DNA from 3 places in the Actinomadura sp. NPDC049753 genome. Region 3 is predicted to be linked to each of the others. Evidence: predicted binding sites of a transcription regulator. Region 3 holds the regulator's gene; each other region holds the start of a gene.
The links. The regulator HrcA, encoded in region 3, represses chaperone genes, less so after heat shock. The targets are predictions, from matches to a motif close to TTGGCACTCTCNNNNNGAGAGTGCCAA.
Positions count from the first base shown of each region.

Region 1: a site for HrcA is predicted at 2,997-3,023, ahead of groL (chaperonin GroEL). Genes of this name have one in related genera too.
Region 2: a site for HrcA is predicted at 3,104-3,130, ahead of AB0K37_RS10865 (FmdB family zinc ribbon protein). Genes of this name have one in related genera too.

Region 1 covers NZ_JBFARL010000152.1:12,602-18,964, reverse strand. Annotated here, with positions in the region: gene AB0K37_RS30240 (hypothetical protein) at 1-173, opposite strand, end outside; gene AB0K37_RS30235 (phospholipid scramblase-related protein) at 236-826, opposite strand; gene groL (chaperonin GroEL) at 1,237-2,865, opposite strand; gene AB0K37_RS30225 (hypothetical protein) at 3,887-4,858, opposite strand; gene AB0K37_RS30220 (MoaD/ThiS family protein) at 5,157-5,435, opposite strand; gene thrC (threonine synthase) at 5,451-6,363, opposite strand, start outside.
Region 2 covers NZ_JBFARL010000029.1:704-7,066, reverse strand. Annotated here, with positions in the region: gene AB0K37_RS10880 (5-formyltetrahydrofolate cyclo-ligase) at 1-330, shown strand, start outside; gene AB0K37_RS10875 (NAD(P)-dependent oxidoreductase) at 423-1,412, shown strand; gene AB0K37_RS10870 (potassium/proton antiporter) at 1,516-3,000, shown strand; gene AB0K37_RS10865 (FmdB family zinc ribbon protein) at 3,168-3,530, shown strand; gene AB0K37_RS10860 (MMPL family transporter) at 3,933-6,059, shown strand; gene AB0K37_RS10855 (S-methyl-5'-thioadenosine phosphorylase) at 6,179-6,363, shown strand, end outside.
Region 3 covers NZ_JBFARL010000009.1:7,954-14,316, reverse strand. Annotated here, with positions in the region: gene hemW (radical SAM family heme chaperone HemW) at 1-365, shown strand, start outside; gene AB0K37_RS04300 (DUF3097 domain-containing protein) at 586-1,398, opposite strand; gene hrcA (heat-inducible transcriptional repressor HrcA) at 1,603-2,613, shown strand; gene dnaJ (molecular chaperone DnaJ) at 2,614-3,747, shown strand; gene AB0K37_RS04285 (16S rRNA (uracil(1498)-N(3))-methyltransferase) at 3,854-4,585, shown strand; gene AB0K37_RS04280 (hypothetical protein) at 4,601-5,281, opposite strand; gene AB0K37_RS04275 (SigE family RNA polymerase sigma factor) at 5,278-5,820, opposite strand; gene AB0K37_RS04270 (histidine triad nucleotide-binding protein) at 6,167-6,363, shown strand, end outside.

The DNA.
Region 1 (6,363 bases), on a different contig from region 3:
TCGAATCCGGCCCCGCATGCCGGGTCGCGGCCCTCGTCCCCACCGCAGAAGGCCGCGTCGCCCCACCCGCCGAGGGTCGAGAAGAGCCAGAGGACGGCCAGCGCGCAGTTCGCGATCGTCGGAATCGCCGGCGAGATCCGCCAGCCGTTCGGGCGCCCGGACATGGCCTGCACGACCGGAACGTACCTCGCCTCGCGGGAGCCGGGAACCCCTCCGCCGGGCGGCCTCCGGTCCGTCAGGTGATCTCTTTGGCCTCGTGCAGGTTCATGTCCATGACGATGGCCGTCATGACCGCCATCGTCCGCAGCGGTTCCCGGACCGGATCGGAGATCTCCACCGCGTACTTGTCGGCCGTCGTGAGCAGGTGGGTGGCGAGGCCCGCCCACTTCTTGCGGACGTGCGCCACCCTTCCGCCGTCGGCGTCCTTCACCTCGAAGTTGTTGCGCGGCACGTCGACCTCGACCGTGCCGATGAGCGTCCCGTCGTCGTCGTAGATGACGTAGCGGCGGCCGACCCTCTCGGTGACGAAGGAACCGACGCGCTCTCCGTCCGGCCGGAGGATCTCGGTGTACTCCCGGCCGCTCTGCTTGTCCACGACGTACAGGGGGTCGCCGTCGGGCGTCGTCAGCAGGACGGCTCGGGCGTCGAGGTTCGACTTGCCGGGGAACAGGCCGCGCATGACCGCGGAGTTGCCCTTGTCGTCGGTCGGGGCCGCGATGGCGAGGACGGTCCCGCCTTCGTCCAGCACCTTGTACCGCGACTTGGCCAACGGTCCCCTGCGAGGCTGTTCGACCCTGAGCACCGGGGAGCTGAACACTTCGCTCACGTGTTCTCCTGCCTCGTCGGCCGCATCGGCGACCGCCTCACTGTTCACTTCGCCGGCGCCCGCGTCCTCGGCGGCACGCCCTCCAACCGGCGATCCTGCCAAGCGCCGGGCCCGCAGGGGAAGCACTTTGTGCGCCCGTCTCCGCCCGCCGGAACCGCCGCGCCCGCGCCCGGCTCACTGACCTGCAGCGGCGCGGCCCGGGGTGGCCGTCCGAGAAACATTCTTCTTTCGGCCCGGCGTGCCCCGAACATCCCCACGGACATCTCCGGCGTCCCTACGGGCCCCATGGAGCGTCGCCCCGCCCGGACCGGGGCTTCGGCCCGCACCGGGCTTCGCGGACACGGAAAGGGGCGGTCCCCGAAGGAACCGCCCCTTTCACATGCACTCGGAAGTGCGAACCGTGGACCTGCTCAGAAGTCCATGCCGCCGGCGTCGGGCATGCCGCCCGCCGGGGCCGGGTTCTTCTCGGGCTTCTCGGCGATGACGGCCTCGGTGGTGAGGAACAGCGCGGCGATCGACGAGGCGTTCTGCAGCGCGGACCGGGTCACCTTGGCCGGGTCGAGGATCCCCGACTCGAACATGTTGACGTACTCGCCGGTGGCGGCGTTCAGGCCCTCGCCCGGGGTCAGGTTACGGACCCGCTCCACCACGACGCCGCCCTCAAGGCCGGCGTTGACGGCGATCTGCTTCAGCGGCTCCTCGAGAGCGCGCTTGACGATGTTCGCACCGGTGGCCTCGTCGCCCGACAGCTCCAGCTTGTCGAACGCCTTGGTGCCGGCCTGCAGCAGCGCCACGCCGCCACCGGGGACGATGCCCTCCTCGACCGCGGCCTTCGCGTTGCGGACGGCGTCCTCGATGCGGTGCTTGCGCTCCTTGAGCTCGACCTCCGTCGCGGCGCCGGCCTTGATGACCGCGACACCGCCCGCGAGCTTGGCCAGGCGCTCCTGGAGCTTCTCGCGGTCGTAGTCGGAGTCGGTGTTGTCGATCTCGGTGCGGATCTGGTTGACCCGGCCCGCGATCTCGTTGGCGTCACCGGCGCCGTCCACGATGGTGGTCTCGTCCTTGGTGATGACGACCTTGCGGGCGCGGCCCAGCATCTCGGTCGTGGTGTTCTCCAGCTTGAGACCCACGTCCTCGCTGATGACCTGGCCGCCGGTCAGCGTGGCGATGTCGCCCAGCATGGCCTTGCGGCGGTCGCCGAAGCCCGGCGCCTTCACGGCCACGGACTTGAAGATACCGCGGATCTTGTTGACGACCAGGGTGGCCAGGGCCTCGCCCTCGACGTCCTCCGCGATGATCAGCAGCGGCTTGCCGGACTGCATGACGCCCTCGAGGACGGGCAGCAGGTCCTTGTTCGCCGACGCCTTGCCCTGAACGATCAGGATGTACGGGTCCTCGAGGACCGCCTCCATCCGCTCGGGGTCGGTCACGAAGTAGTGCGAGATGTAGCCCTTGTCGAAGCGCATCCCCTCGGTCAGCTCGAGCTCCAGACCGAAGGTCTGGCTCTCCTCGACCGTGATGACGCCTTCCTTGCCGACCTTGTCCATCGCCTCGGCGATCATCTCGCCGATCTGCGGGTCGCCCGCGGAGATGGACGCCGTGGAGGCGATCTGCTCCTTGGTCTCCACGTCCTTGGCGAGCTTGGACAGCTCCTCGCTCACCCGCTCGACGGCGGCCTCGATGCCGCGCTTCAGCGACATCGGGTTCGCACCGGCGGCCACGTTGCGCAGACCCTCGCGCACCAGCGCCTGGGCCAGCACGGTGGCGGTGGTGGTGCCGTCACCCGCGACGTCGTCGGTCTTCTTCGCTACTTCCTTGACGAGCTCCGCGCCGATCTTCTCCCACGCGTCCTCGAGCTCGATCTCCTTGGCGATCGACACACCGTCGTTGGTGATCGTGGGGGCGCCCCACTTCTTCTCCAGCACGACGTTGCGGCCCTTGGGACCAAGGGTCACCTTCACGGCGTCGGCGAGCTGGTTCATGCCGCGCTCGAGACCGCGGCGGGCCTCCTCGTCGAACGCGATCATCTTTGCAGCCATAGGCTCCAGTCCTCCCGGAACAAGGTGGCTTAGACGGATCGAGCCGACGCCCGCGACGGACGGCCCCGCCGACGACTTCCATTCCGCCGCCGGCCTGAGGCCTCATCGCCCCGACCCATGACTGTGTGAAGTTGTCACTCTCCACAGCAGAGTGCCAATGCTTGTTTAGCACTCTACCCCGTCGAGTGCAAGCGCCACACATCACCGCCGCACACGTCTCGTCGGCCTGCTCGGAAGTGCTCTGACCTGCGCCGGAGGGTCACGTCAGCGCGGACGGCCGCCAGGAGCCGTTCCCCGAAGAGCAGCCGAACCACCGCCCCGCCATGAGCCGGTCACCTCCCCGTACCGCTTTCGTTCTGCCTGAGCAGGTGCCGCCCGAGCGCAGGGAACGTCGGTCGTTGCTCCGCCGGTGCGAGCACTCCGTGTCCGGGCCGGCTGCAGCAGCTCTGCCTCCGCGCGGGAGAGGCTCTCGATGGGGATGACAGCCCAGCGCCGGCCGTCGGGCTCCGGCTTTCCCCGGTTCACGCCATCGAGGACCGCCTGTGCCGCTGCCGGTGACTGGCCAGGTCGAAACGGGCCGGTGGGACGAGCCCCTGCGGGACGCCACCGGCGGTAGCGCGGACGGCCCACCGCTCCCACGTGGCGCGGGCGGGCGCCCCCTGTTACTGGCGGACACCGAGGTCTCGCCTTCCGGTGAGGGCGGGTGTCGTCGGGGCCACCCATTTCGCGTGCCATTGCACCGGCGGCGGCCCGTGCCGCCGCTTCCGCGGAATTTCTTCGTCACGGGCCGTTGGTGCCGGTTCTGTCGGTGCGACAACGTTTGCGGCGGCCTGATGCGCCGGGGATCACCACGGCCCATTGGGCCGCTTTCATGGAGTATGGCGAATGGTGAGGATGTTCTTTCGGTCCCGGGCAAAAGGCCGCCGCAAACGGGTCCGGACATTGGGCGGCCGCTCCGGCGTCGATGCGTGACCGGGCCGGAGCGGCCGTGGTGCTTCGGTGTTCTGCTAGGAACCGAGGTTCACCGCTTGGTGGACTCCTGCTCGGGGCCCTCGACCGCGTTGATCACGGTGTTGTGCTTCCCGCCGTGGATGTGGCTGGTGATGGGCCCGGTCATCGTCGCGCTGTTGCCGGCGTAGACGGTCGAGCGGGGCGATCCGCTGAGGTTCGTGAAGATCGCGTCGCCCGGGCCCTTCTCGATGTTGGCGACGGGGCCGTTCTGGCCGACGATCGCCTTCTTGGCCGCGTGGACGTGCACCGGCTCGGGGCGGTCCCCCGTGGTGGCCAGCCGCTGCCCGGCCTGCGGAGCGTTGGCGTCGGCCTGCTGCTCCGGCGCGGCCTGCTGCTCCGGAGCGGCCTGCTGCTCCGGCGCGGCCTGCTGCTCCGGCGCGGCCTGCTGCTCCGGCGCGGCCTGCTGCTCCGGCGCGGCCTGCTGCGCGTCCTGCTGCGGAGCGGCCTGCTCGGCGTTCTGCTCCGGCGCGGCCTGCTGCTCGCCCTGCTGCGGAGCAGCCTGCTGGGCCTCCTGCTGCGGAGCGGCCTGCTGCTCGCCCTGCTGCGGGGCGGCCTGCTCGGCGTTCTGCTCCGGCGCCGCCTGCAGCGACTCCTGCTGCGGAGCGGCCTCCTGAGGAGCCGCCTGCTGCTCGGCGGCCTGGTGCTCGGCCGCCTTGGCGAGGGCGACCTTGGTGGCCTCCTGCTCGGAGCCCTCGACGCCCGTGACGGCCGTGTTGTGCTTCCCGCCGTGGAGCTTCGTGGTGATGTCACCGGTCTTCACCGGCTTGTTCCCGATCACCGGCGCGGCCTTGGGCGACTTGTTGATGTCGGTGTAGATCAGGTCGCCCGGACCCTTTTCGGTGATGTACGTGGAGCCGTTGTGCCCCACGTACGCCTTCTCCACCTTGTAGAAGTTGATGTCGGCCATCGCCGATGGAGCCGCGAGGACGGCCGCCCCCATCGTTATGCCGGTAACGGCCATCGTGCGCAAAATGCGCTTCATGCCTTTCCTCACTCTCGTATGCCGATCGGCGCCCCAGGGAGCGCCACTCCGGGATCAATCTTCCAGGGCGCGGCCAGCGAGAAACCCAAGTGACGGAGAGGCGGTGATCAAGATCAAAGCCGCGAAACTGGCGCTCGCTAAAGCTTTGTCCATATGCGTTTGGCCGGACGGGAAGAACAGTTTCCCAATCCAGCATCCACCGGGGCAATCGCGTTCCGCAGAAGGGGGAATCGGCCACATGCGCACGGAAAAGCCCCGGCACGGTGGACGTGCCGGGGCTTCGCGGACGAGACGGACGTCAGCCGCCCGCCACCGCGGGGATGATGGAGATCTGGGCGCCCTCGGGCGTCGGGGTGTCGAGGCCCTCGGCGAAACGGACGTCCTCGTCCCCGACGTAGACGTTCACGAAACGGCGGATCTTGCCCGCGTCGTCCAGGATGCGGGCGGAGATGCCGGAGTAGCTGGCCTCAAGGTCGGCGACGACCGCGCGCAGGGTCGCGCCCTCGGCCTTCACCTCGGACTCGCCCCCGGTGTAGGTCCGCAGGATCGTCGGGATACGGACGGACACGCTGCTCATGCTGCTCCTTCGTTCTCAGGCGAGGCCCGCGGCGCGGAACGCCTCCAGGGACGGGGCGATGTTCGCCGACGGCGCGACGACCGGGGCGACGGCGTCCAGGGTCTTCAGGCCGTCCCCGGAGTTGATGATCACGGTCTCGGCGCCCGGGTCGAGGGAGCCTGCCTCGACGAGCTTGCGCAGGGCCGCGACGGTGACGCCGCCGGCCGTCTCGCCGAAGACGCCCTCGGTGCGGGCCAGGAGCCGGATCCCCTCGACGACCTGCTCGTCGGTGACGTCCTCGACGGCGCCGCCGGTGCGGCGGGCCACGTCCAGGACGTAGGGGCCGTCGGCGGGGTTGCCGATGGCGAGGGACTTGGCGATCGTGTCGGGTTTCACCGGGCGGACGACGTCGTGGCCCGCCTTGAACGCGGCGGCGACCGGGTCGCACCCGGAGGCCTGGGCGCCGAAGACGCGGTACGGCTTCTCCTCCACCAGGCCCAGCTTGATCAGCTCCTGGAACGCCTTGTCGATCTTGGTGAGCTGGGAGCCGGACGCGACCGGCACGACGATCTGGTCGGGCAGCCGCCAGCCGAGCTGCTCGGCGATCTCGTAGCCGAGCGTCTTGGAGCCCTCGGCGTAGTAGGGGCGTACGTTGACGTTGACGAACGCCCAGTCGTCCTGCTCGCCCGCGATCTCGGACGCGAGCCGGTTGACGTCGTCGTAGTTGCCGTCGACCGTCACGAACGTCCCGCCGTACACGGCCGTCGTGATGATCTTCTGGGACTCCAGGTTCGACGGGACGAACACCGCGCTGCGGATCCCGGCGCGGGCCGCCGCGGCGGCGACGGCGTTGGCGAGGTTCCCGGTGGACGGGCAGGCCAGCACCTTGAAGCCCAGTTCGCGGGCGGCGGCGAGCGCCACGGCGACGACGCGGTCCTTGAACGAGTGG
Region 2 (6,363 bases), on a different contig from region 3:
GACCTCGACTGGGCGTCCTACGAGGGCCCCGACTCGCTCGTCCCGGGGGCGCGGGGTTGCCTGGAGTCGTCCGAGCCGCCGCGCGGCCCCGGCGCCGTGGCCAGCGCGGACGTCGTGCTGGTGCCCGCGGTGGCGGTCGACCGGTCGGGCGTGCGCCTCGGCCGCGGCGGCGGCTCCTACGACCGGGCGCTCGCGCGCGTGGGCCCGGCGATCCTCACCGCCGCGCTGCTGTACGACGGCGAGCTGGTGGAAAGCGTGCCCGCCGAGCCGCACGACCAGCGCGTCCGGGCCGTGGTGACCCCGGCGCGGGGACTGGTCCGCCTGGGCTGACCTGCTCGGGGGCGGCGCCCTGCTCGTAGAGTGAGAGGGCCGAGATCGCGGACGGGGGACGCGGTCGAGCACGGCCTGACGGGAGGTAAGAGATGACGGCGCCGTGGCGGATCCTTTCCCTGCCCCCGATCGCGGACGAGATCGTCCGAGGGCTGTTCGCGCCGCTGGGAGACGCCGCCGAGGTCACGTTCCCGCAGACCAGGGACCGGGCGGGCCTGCTCGCCGCGCTCGCCGGCGCCGACCTGGTGATCGGCGACTTCACCGGCCGGCTGGCACTGGACGCGGAGGCCGTGGCGGCGGCGCCGCGGGTGTCGTTCGTCCAGATGCCCGCGGTCGGGATCGACAGCATCGACGTCGCGGCGTGGGCGGCCGCGGGCGTGCCGGTGGCGAACGCGGCGGGCTTCAACGCGCGCGGGGTCGCCGAGTGGGCGGTCGGCGCGGCGTTCGCGCTGTGCCGCAACCTCGTGCGGGGCGACCGGGCCGTCCGCGCGGGCGGATGGCCGCAGATGGAGATGGCGGCGCTCGGCCCGCGCGAGATCCACACGCAGCGGGTCGGCATCGTCGGGTTCGGCGCGATCGGCGCCGAGGCCGCGCGGCTGTTCGCGGCCCTGGGCTGCACGGTGTCGTACTGGACGAGGCGGCGGCGTCCCCAGGCGGCGGCGACGTACCGGGAGCTGGACGAGCTCATGGCGATGTCCGACATCCTCGTCATCGCCCTGCCGCTGACCGAGGAGACCGAGGGGCTGATCGGTCCGGAGCGTCTCGCCCTGCTGCCGGACAGGGCGCTGCTGGTGAACGTGGCGCGCGGGGGCATCGCGCCGGACGACGCCGTCCTCGCCGCGCTGGATTCGGGACGTCTGGCCGGGGCGGCCCTGGACGTGTTCGAGCAGGAGCCGCTTCCGCAGGGGCATCCGCTGCGTTCACGCGAGGACGTCCTGCTCTCGCCGCACGCGGCGGGGGCGTCCGTCCAGTCGCAGCTGAACCTGCTGGGGATGGTGCGCGACAACGTCACCGCGGCCGTTCAGGGACGAGACGTACAGAACGTAGTGAACGGGATCAATCCGCAGGTCACCCGGCGATAGCGGCTATCCCGGACACGCCATCCCTCAATCGTAAATATGCGATTCGTCCGCGAATCTGTAGGATTGCTAAACGATCAACTTTGACGACCCCGAAGGGTGGGATGTGCACCTCGACATCTGGCTACTCCTCGGGGCCACGCTCGTACTCAGCGCCATCATCGCGGTCCGGCTGTCGCACCAGGCGGGCCTTCCCACGCTGCTGGCGTACATGGGCCTCGGCCTTCTCATCGGCGAGTCCGGCCCCCTCCACATCCGGTTCGACAACGCGGAACTGGCCGAGACGCTCGGCCTCGCGGCCCTCGTGCTCATCCTCGCCGAGGGCGGCGTCACCACGAACTGGCGGCGCGTGCGGCCCTCGGTGCCGGCCGCGCTCAGCGTCTCCACCCTCGGCACCCTGATCAGCATCGTCGTCGTCGCGCTCGCCGCCATGTGGCTCGTCGGCCTGGAGTGGCGCCCGGCGTTCCTGCTGGCCGCCGTGCTCGCCCCCACCGACGCGGCCGCGGTGTTCTCGGTGCTGCGGCGGCTGCCCCTGCCGTCCCGGCTGACCGGCCTGCTGGAGGCCGAGTCCGGCTTCAACGACGCCCCGGTCGTGATCATCGTGGTCACGCTGAGCGCCCACACCGCCGTCCCCAACATGGCCGAACTGCTCGGCGTCATGGTCTACGAGCTGGTCGCGGGCGGCATCGTCGGCGTCGCCATCGGCTGGCTGGGCGCGCAGGCGCTGCGCCGCGTCGCGCTCCCCGCGTCCGGCCTCTACCCCATCGCCGTGCTGTCGCTGTCCGTCGGCTCCTACGGGGCCGCCTCCCTGATGCACGCCAGCGGGTTCCTCGCCGTCTACGTCAGCGCCCTCGTCCTCGGGAACGCGCGGCTTCCGCACCGTCCCGCCACGCGGGGCTTCGCCGAGGGCGTCGGCTGGCTCGCCCAGATCGGGCTGTTCGTGATGCTGGGCCTGCTGGCCGATCCCGGCGACCTCCCGGGCCAGATCCTGCCGGCGCTCGTCATCGGCTTCATCCTGCTGCTGGTGGCCCGCCCCCTGTCGGTCGTGCTCTCCACGATCGGGTTCCGGCTGTCGTGGGGCGAGAAGGTGTTCGCGTCCTGGGCGGGGCTGCGGGGCGCCGTCCCGATCGTCCTGGCCACCATTCCGATGGTCGCGGAAGTGGAGCACGCCGACCGGCTCTTCGCGATCGTGTTCAACATCGTCGTCGTGTTCACCCTGCTCCAGGGGCCGACGCTGCCGCTGGCCTCGCGGCTGTGCCGCCTCACGAGCGACGAGCAGACCCGCGAGCTGGACGTCGAGGCCGCGCCGCTGGAGGAGCTGCACGCCGACCTGCTGGAGGTGCGGATCCCCGGCGACTCGCTGATGAGCGGCGTGGAGATCTTCGAGCTGCGGCTGCCGCCCGGCGCGTCCATCACCCTCGTCGTGCGGGACGGGGCGAGCTTCGTGCCCGAGCCCACCACGCCCCTCCAGGCGGGCGACACCCTGCTGGTCGTGACCACCGCCGAGGTGCGCGAGGCCACCGAGCGCAGGCTCCGCGCGGTCAGCCGCAAGGGCAGGCTGGCGGGCTGGTTCGGCGAGAAGGGCCAGTGACCTGGGGACCCGCGGCGGCCGGGGCCCCACGGCGCGCCCCTGGCACGCGACGCGCCGCCGGGGAACATCCCGGGGGCGAATCCTGTTCCACGCATGGGTACCATTAGCAGTCGTCTAGAGTGAGTGCCAGTCCGGCCAGCGCCGGTCTGAGTCAGCGAGGAGGAACCGTGCCGACGTATCAGTACGTTTGCACCGAGTGCGGCGAGCCTCTAGAGGTCGTGCAGAAGTTCAGCGACGACGCGCTGACCGAGTGCCCGGCGTGCACCGGCAGGCTCCGCAAGGTCTTCTCCGCCGCGGGGATCATCTTCAAGGGCTCGGGCTTCTACCGCACCGACAGCCGCGGCTCCGGCAAGTCGTCCTCCACCGCGGGGGTCTCGTCGAACGGCTCGTCCAGCGGGTCGTCCAACGGCTCCTCCGGCGACTCGGGCGGCTCCTCGGGCGACTCCGCCAAGTCGAGCTCGTCCTCGTCGTCCTCCGACTCGTCGTCGTCCTCGTCGACCGGCAAGTCGTCCTCCGAAAAGGTCGCCTGACCTCCTAGGCATCTCCGCTCGCACCGGGGGATCCGTCCGGATCCCCCGGTCTTCGCCATGTCCGGAAGCCGTCGCCTACACCTTCAGAGGTAGGCGGCGGCTTTCTCTTGCGTCGGCCGGCGTAGCTGAAGTCGGTACCGACGCCGGAGGCGCGTCCGCACGCCTTTCGCGACCATGGAGAAGACAGGGAGCGCCCCCGCGACCCCGCGGTCCCGCCCCGGCGAGGTCTCCCCGTCACACGATTTGACTTAGCTCTATTTTAGAGAGACTCTTGTAGAGAGAGGCTTGCGACCCCGCATGCTTCCGACTCTCGCGTTATTACTTGACATCTCTCGCCCGACGAGAGACTCTTGCGCAAACGCGACATATCTTGATTCGCCCGGTGCACACAGGAGAGGAACCATGAGCGCACCTAGCCCGGCTCCCCCGAGGCCGCGGACCCACCGCCTGGCCGGACTGATCGCCGGAAGGCGCACCAAATGGGCCGTCCTGGCCCTGTGGGTCGTCCTGCTCGCCGCTCTCGGCCCCCTCGCCGGCAAGCTCGGCGACGTCGAGAAGAACGACGCCGCGTCCTGGCTGCCCGCCGGGGCCGAGTCCACCCGGGTCGTGGAGCTGGAGGACCGGTTCCGCAAGGACGAGACGATGCTCGCCGTCATCGTCTACGAGCGGTCCGGCGGAATCACCGCGGCCGACAAGGCCAAGGCCGAGTCCGACGTCGCCGCGTTCCAGAAACTGCCCGGAGCGCAGAAGGCGCAGGGGCCGTTCCCGTCCAAGGACGGCAAGGCCCTGCAGACCCTCGTTCCCCTGACGGACGAGGACCTCACCGCCGCCGTCGACCAGGCGCGCGACCTCGCCGAGCGCGGGCCCCCCGGACTGACCTCGCACGTCACCGGCCCCGCCGGCGGCGGCGCCGACCAGTTCGAGGTCTTCCAGAGCCTGGACGGCTTCCTGCTCATGGCCGCCGGTCTCGTCGTCATCGTCCTGCTGCTGTTCATCTACCGCAGCCCCGTCCTGTGGTTCGTCCCCGTGCTGAGCGCCGTCTTCGCCCTGGGGCTCGCCCAGTCGACCGTCTACCTGCTCGCCAAGTACGCCGACCTCACCGTCAACGGCCAGAGCGCCGGCATCCTCACCGTCCTCGTCTTCGGCGTCGCCACCGACTACGCCTTGCTGCTCGTCGCCCGCTACAGGGAAGAACTGCACCGGCACGAGGACCGGCACGAGGCCATGGCCTACGCGCTGCACCGCGCCGCGCCCGCCGTCATCGCCTCCGCCGCCACCGTGGCCGTCGGACTGCTGTGCCTGCTGCTCGCCGACATGAACTCCACCGCCGGCATGGGCCCCGTGGCCGCCGCGGGCGTCCTCACCGCGCTCGCCGCCATGACGACCCTCCTGCCCGCCCTCCTGGTCATCTGCGGCCGCTGGCTGTTCTGGCCGCTGATCCCCCGCTACGACGCCAAGTACCTCACGCCCGAGGCGTACGAGGCCGAGCACGGCGTCTGGAGCCGCGTCGCAGGGATCGTGGGCAAGCGCCCGCGCGCGCTCTGGGCCGTGACCATGCTCGGCCTCATCGTCCTCACGCTCGGGCTGGGCTCGCTCAAGGCGGACGGCCTGTCGGACGCCGGCCAGTTCACCGGCAAGCCCGACTCGGTGAAGGGCTCGGAGGTCATCGCGCGGCACTACGCCGCCGGGTCGGGCTCCCCCGCCCTCGTGATCGGCAAGGCCCCGGCGTCAGGCCAGATCGCCCAGGCCGTGCGCGGGACGCCGGGCGTCGCCGAAGTCAGCGCCCCCGTCACCACGGGCGGCCTGGTCAGGTACGAGGCGACGCTGAAGGACGCCGCCGACAGCCCGGCCGCCCGCGCGACCATCGACCGGCTGCGGACCTCGGTGCACGCCGTCCCGTCCGCGGACGCCAAGGTCGGCGGGACGACCGCGACGTACCTGGACATCAAGCGCGCCTCCACCCGCGACAACAAGGTCATCATCCCGATCGTGCTGGCCGTGGTGCTGCTCATCCTCATCGCGCTGCTGCGCGCCGTCGTCGCGCCGCTGCTGATGATGGGCACCGTGGTGCTGTCGTTCCTCGCCTCGCTCGGCGCCTGCGCGGTCATCTTCGAGCACGTCTTCGGGTTCGAGGGGACCGACTCCGGCTTCCCGCTGCTGGCCTTCATCTTCCTGGTCGCGCTCGGGGTCGACTACAACATCTTCCTGATGCACCGCGTCCGGGAGGAGTCGCAGGCCCTCGGCACGCGGCGCGGCATCCAGCGGGGCCTCACCGTCACCGGCGGTGTGATCACCTCGGCCGGGCTCGTCCTCGCGGCCACGTTCGCGTCCATGGTCACGCTGCCGCTGGTGTTCATGGTCGAGATGGGCTTCGCGGTCGCGTTCGGCGTCCTGCTCGACACCCTCGTCGTCCGGTCGCTGCTGCTGCCCGCCCTGTCCTACGACATCGGGCGGCGGATCTGGACGCCGGGACGGCTCGCCAAGGAGGCACCCGCCTCCGAGCCCAAGGTCCTGGACCCGGTCGGCTGACGTCCCGGAACGCGGAAGGGCCCGGCTCCGGCCGGGCCCTTCGTCGTGCGGCGGCGGAGTTATCCACAATCGGCGGACGGCCTGCCGGGGACGGCGGCCGGGTGGCTAGGGTCGGCGGCATGTCCACTCAGGCTTCCGCGTCCCAGCCCCTCGCCGAGATCGGGGTCATCGGCGGCTCCGGCTTCTACTCGTTCCTCGACGACATCGAGGAGGTGCGGGTCGACACCCCCTACGGCCCGCCCAGCGACCCCATCGCGATCGGCGAGCTGGCGGGCCGCCGCGTCGCCTTCGTCCCCCGGCACGG
Region 3 (6,363 bases):
GGCACAACATGCTCTACTGGACGGGCGCCGACTGGTGGGGCGTCGGCCCAGGAGCCCACAGCCACGTGGGCGGCACCCGCTGGTGGAACGTCAAGCACCCCGCCGCCTACGCCGCCCGCCTCGCCGAGGGCACCACCCCCGCCCACGCCAGAGAGATCCTCACCGACGACGACCGGCACATCGAACGCGTCATGCTCGAACTGCGCCTCGCCCAGGGCTGCCCCGCCCATCTCCTGGACGACGGCGCCGCCCGCAGAGCGATAGCCGACGGCCTGGTCGAACCCGCCCCCTACGAGCAGGGCCGAGCAGTCCTCACCCTCAAGGGCCGCCTCCTGGCCGACGCGGTAGTCCGAGCCCTCACCTGACCAGCGCCGACCGGAACCACGCCACGCGCCGAGGGGTGAAAGGCGCTCCATCCCTCTTGGATGTGCCACATCATGACGCTCTCGGAGTTGAGCTGAGCCGGGGCACGGGTCGGGCGGCCGGAGCGACACGTCACGAACCCGCACGGGCACGGAAACCAAGCACCGTGGCGGGAGGATCGCCCGGCTCGCAACGGGGGTTCCAGGGGGTCGCCCCCCTGGGCTAGCCAGTCACGAAGTCGATGAGTTCCTCCACGCGGCCGAGGAGGGCGGGCTCCAGGTCGGTGTAGGCGTTCACCGAGCCGAGGATGCGTTTCCAGGCGGCGCCCGTGTCGTCGCCCCAGCCGAGTTCGGCGATCACGCCTTCCTTCCAGGGGACGCCGCGGGGGATGCGGGGCCAGGCGCGGATGCCGACGGCCGCGGGCTTGACGGCCTCCCAGATGTCGATGAACGGGTGGCCGGTGACGAGGACGTGCGGCGAGGTGACCCGGGCGGCGATCCGCGACTCCTTGGACCCCTCCACGAGGTGGTCGACCAGGACGCCGAGGCGCCGTCCCTCCTCGGGGGCGAACTCCTCGACGATGGCGGGCAGGTCGTCGACGCCTTCGAGGTACTCGACGACGACGCCCTCGACGCGCAGGTCGTGGCCCCAGATCTTCTCGACCAGCTCGGCGTCGTGGAGGCCCTCCACGTAGATGCGGCTCTCCTTGGCGACCTGCGCCCGCAGGCCCCGGACGGCGATCGACCCCGAGGCCGACCGGGCCGGGCCCGCGGGCGCGGCGGCCGGCCGCACGAGGGTGACCGGTTTCCCGTCGATGAGGAACCCGGACCTGGTCAGCGGGAACACCCGGCGCTTGCCGAACCGGTCCTCCAGGGTGACGCCGAACTTGTCGCAGCCGACCACGGCGCCGCAGAAACCGCTGTCGGGATCCTCGGCGACCAGGCCGGGCTCGGCGGGCACCTCCGGGATCTGGCCCTTGCGGGGCCTGCGCCAGTCGCCGCCCAGCACGTCGTTTCCGTAGTTCTTACTCCGCACAGATCCGCACATTAACCGGGCGGGACGCTCCCGCGGCGCCGCCCCGCGTTCTTCGGCGTGGCGCCGGTTTCCCGGCCGGATAGGATCACGCAGCCATGCGGAGAGTGCGGGGGCGCTCCAGTCGAGCCGTCCGGGCCGTAGACTTGGCACTCGAAAGCAAGGAGTGCCAGTGGCACGGACCGGCCGGACGAAGGAGGTGACATCGTGCTGGACGACCGGAAACTAGCGGTCCTGCGCGCCATCGTCGAGGACTACGTCTCCACCAACGAGCCGGTGGGATCCAAGGCGCTGGCCGACCGGCACAACCTCGGGGTGTCGCCCGCGACCATCCGCAACGACATGGCGGTGCTGGAGGAGCAGGGCTACATCGCCCAGCCCCACACCAGCGCCGGGCGCGTCCCCACCGACAAGGGCTACCGGCTGTTCGTCGACCGGCTGTCCACGATCAAGCCGCTGTCGGTCGCCGAGCGCCGCGCGATCGAGACGTTCCTGTCGGGGGCCTACGACCTCGACGACGTCGTCGGCCGGACGGTGCGGCTGCTCGCGCAGCTGACCCGGCAGGTCGCGGTGGTGCAGTACCCGTCGCTGACCCGCTCGGCGGTCCGGCACGTGGAGCTGGTCCCGGTGGCGGAGGGGCGGCTGCTGCTCGTCCTGATCACCAACACCGGCCGGGTCGAGCAGCGCGTCATCGAGACCGGGCAGATCTCCGAGGAATCGATCGGCCACCTGCGGGCGTTGCTCAACACGTGCCTGGACGGGCTCGGCTTCGGCGAGGTCCCTGCGGCCGTGGCGGACCTGCCCGACAAGGTGGGCCCGGAGGAGCGGCCGGTGGCGGCGGCGGTCCTGTCGGTCCTGCTGGAGACGCTCGTCGAGAAGCACGAGGAGAAGATCGTTTTCGCCGGGGCGGCCAACCTCGCCGCCGTGGACTTCTCGCAGAGCCTGCGGGAGGTGCTGGTGGCGCTGGAGGAGCAGGTGGTCCTCATGCGGCTGCTCGGCGAGACCGGCGACTCCTCTACAGTTACGGTGCGGATCGGCACCGAGAACCCCGACCTGGGGCTCAAGTCGACCTCGGTCGTCGCCGCCGACTACGGGGTGGGCGACCTCACTCTGGCCCGGCTGGGAGTGCTCGGGCCGACACGCATGGATTACCCCAGCACGATGGGAGCGGTACGGGCAGTGGCACGCTACGTGGGACAGATCCTGGCGGGGTCGTAAGTGGCGAACGACTACTACGCGACCCTGGGCGTCCGGCGGGACGCCAGCGCCGACGAGGTCAAGAAGGCCTACCGCCGGCTCGCGCGGGAACTCCACCCGGACGTCAACCCGGATCCGGAGACCCAGGAGCGGTTCAAGGAGATCACCCAGGCCTACGAGGTGCTCTCCGACCCCAAGAAGCGCGAGATGTACGACCTCGGCGCGGACCCGTTCGCGTCCGCGGGCGGGGCCGGGGCCGGCGGGTTCGGCGGCGCCGGGTTCCCGTTCAGCGACATCATGGACGCCTTCTTCGGCACCGCGACCTCGCGGGGTCCGCGGTCGCGCGCCCGGCGCGGCCGCAACGCGACGCTGCGGGTCGAGCTCGACCTCGCCGAGACCGCGTTCGGCACCACCCGCGAGCTGTCCATCGACACGGCGGTCGCCTGCACGACCTGCGAGGGGTCGGGCTGCGCGCCCGGCACCCACCCGGAGACGTGTGAGACGTGCCACGGCCGTGGAGAGGTGCAGCAGGTCCAGCGCTCGTTCCTCGGCCAGGTCATGACGGCCCGGCCGTGCCCGGCGTGCGGCGGCTTCGGCTCGGTGATCCGCAACCCGTGCACCGAGTGCTCCGGCGACGGCCGGGTCCGCACGCGGCGCACCGTCAAGGTCAAGATCCCGGCCGGCGTGGAGAACGGCATCCACATCCAGCTCGCCGGCGAGGGCGAGATCGGCCCGGGCGGCGGCCCGCCCGGAGACCTGTTCCTGGAGATCGTGGAGAAGCCGCACCCGATCTTCGAGCGGGAGGGCGACGACCTGCACTGCACGGTCGAGATCCCGATGACGGCGGCGGCGCTCGGGACCAGCGTCACGATCGAGACGCTGGACGCCGCCGAGAGCGTCGACATCAAGCCCGGCACGCAGTCGGGGCAGGTCATCACGCTCTACAACCGGGGCGTCCGGCACCTCAACGAGAGCGGCCGCGGCGATCTGATGATCCACGTCAACGTGGAGACGCCGAACAAGCTCGACGAGGAGCAGGAGGAGCTGCTGCGGCGGCTCGCGGTGCTGCGCGGCGAGGAGCGCCCGCCCGGCAGGTTCGCCCCCGGGCAGCGCGGCGTGTTCTCGCGTCTCAAGGACGTCTTCAACCAGCACTGAAGCGCGGTGGCGGCGGCCTACGAGGAAGGCCGCCGCGGCGATTGAGGAGCAGGGTGGCAGCGATGAGCGACGTCCGCCGGAGCCCCGGTTCCCCCGGACGGCTCGGATGAGCCCGCCGGTCTTCCTCGCCGGGACGGCCGAGCTGGAACGCGACCGCGTCCTGTTGGACGGGCCCGAGGGCCGGCACGCGGCGGCCGTGCGGCGGCTGCGGCCGGGGGAGCGGGTCGACCTGACCGACGGCGAGGGCCTGCTGGCCGAATGCGTCGTCACCGCGGCCGACCGGGCGTCCCTCACGCTGGACGTGCTGGCCCGGCACCGGGAGCCCCCGCCCGCGCCCCGCCTCGTGGTCGTCCAGGCCCTCCCGAAGGGCGACAGGGGCGAGCTCGCGGTCGAGACCATGACCGAGGTCGGCGTGGACGAGATCGTCCCGTGGTCGGCGTCCCGGTGCGTCACCCGCTGGCGCCCGGAGCGGCGCGACAAGGCCCTCGGGCGCTGGCGCGCGACCGCCCGCGAGGCCGGCAAGCAGGCGCGGCGCGGTCGCCTGCCCGAGGTGGCGGAGCTGGAGTCCACCGAGGACGTCGCCGAGCGGATCGCCGGCGCGTCCCTGGCCCTGGTCCTGCACGAGGGGGCCGAGGCGCCGCTGAGCGCCGTGGAGCCGCCCGCGCGGGGCGACATCGTCCTCGTGGTCGGCCCCGAGGGCGGGATCAGCGAGGACGAGCTGGAACGCTTCGCCGCCGCGGGCGGGCGTCCCGCGCGGCTCGGCCCGACCGTCCTGCGCACCTCGACCGCGGGAGTCGCGGCGGCCAGCGTGCTGCTGGCCGCCACCGGCCGCTGGTAGCGCCGGCGGGCGCCGTCACGGGGTGGTGGCGGGGTTCTGCTCGGTCGTCACCGCGGGCTCGCTCGTCGCGGACTGCGTCGGCTGCTCGGTGGGCTTGCTCGGCGCCTCGGGCGTCGTGGAGGTGGGCGGGGCCGGCGTCGTGGGCGGCGCCTGCGTCGGGGTCTCGCTCGGGCACGGCGTGGTCGCCGGCGTCGGCGTGGCGGTCGTTCCGGCCGAGGCGCCCGGCGAGGGGATGCGGCACGACGACAGCCCCGGCGAGGAACTGGTGCTCGGCGTCTGCGGGGTGCTCGGCTCGCCCGACGTGCTGGCGCCCGGCGAGGACGGGACCGGGAACTCGGGGTCGACCCCCGGGCCGGTGCGGTCTCCGGTGCTGTCGTCGCCCCCGTCGCCGGACGGGCTGTTGCTGCCGACCGACTGCTGGATCATGTCGATCGTCTGCGGCGCCGTCACGCCCAGCCCGGCGATCAGCACGGCCGCGGCCACGGCGAGGAGGGGGCGCGCCCAGTTCACGGTGAACCGGTCGAACCCGAAGCGCGCCGGGCCGAACCGTCCGAGGCCGGTCCGGCGGCGCCGGCCGTCGGCGATACGGGCCTGGATGCGCTCCAGGCCGTCGCCCGCGGGGTTGACCGAGTCCGCCTCCGCGTGCAGGGCGCGGCGGAGGATCTCGCCGTGCTCGTCGTGGGGGTCGGTGGTCATGAGAACTGCTCCAGGACGTTGCGTAGCGCGGTCATGCCGCGCGCCGTATGACTCTTCACGGCGCCGCGGGAGATGCCCATCGCGTTGGCGATCTCCGCTTCGGACAGATCGGCGTAGTAGCGAAGGACGAGCGCCTCCCGCTGGCGTGCGGGGAGCCGGGAGAGCGCGTCGATCACCGCCGAGCGCTCCAGCTCTCCGATGGCGCCGGCTTCCGCGCTCGGCGCGTCGGGCAGGCCCTTGGGGGCGTACTTCTCGACGACGGCGCGGTGCCGGAGCACCGATCGCGACCGGTTGACCACCGACTGGCGCAGGTACGACAGGGCCTTGTCCGGGTCGCGCAGCCGGCGCCAGCCGCCGTGCATCGCGACGAACGCGTCCTGCACGACCTCCTCGGCCGTCCCCGCGTCCCGGACGAGCATGGCCGCCAGGCGCACCAGCGAACGGTAGTTGGCGCTGTAGAGGGCGGTCACCGCCTGATCGGCGTCCCAGGCGACGGCCACCGCGCCCGCCGTGCCCCTGGCCACGAGGGTCTCGGTCACGTCAGTGGGACGCGCACCCTCGTCGTTCGGTTTACGAAAGGGCATGTCCTGGTTTGCCTCGGTCACCTATCCGCCGCCTTTGCCGGCCCCCCGCCGTCCATTCGGACGGTCGCGTCGGACCGACGTGATCCGGGCGTTCCCGCCGGGGGCGAGATGTGCCGCAACGCCTTGCGAACCGGGGGGTTACGCCTGAGCTGACAACCTTAGCCAGTGGCAGGTCGAAATGCCGACCGCTACGGGGGATTCGATCGACGGGAACCCCGTCCGGCCGAACGGCCGCGATCCGTGCCCGCGCCGGTCCCGATAGGATTTCCGGGCGGTCGCGGACCGCCGCGAGGGGAGACAGATGACCGACTGCCTGTTCTGCAAGATCGTTTCTGGGGACGTGCCCGCCACGATCGTCCGCGAGTCGGCGGGGACGGTGGCGTTCCGCGACATCAACCCCCAGGCGCCGACGCACGTGCTGGTCATCCCGCGTGACCACCACCCGACGGTCGGTGAGCTGGCCGCCTCGGACGCCGAACTGCTCGCCGAGATGGTGCG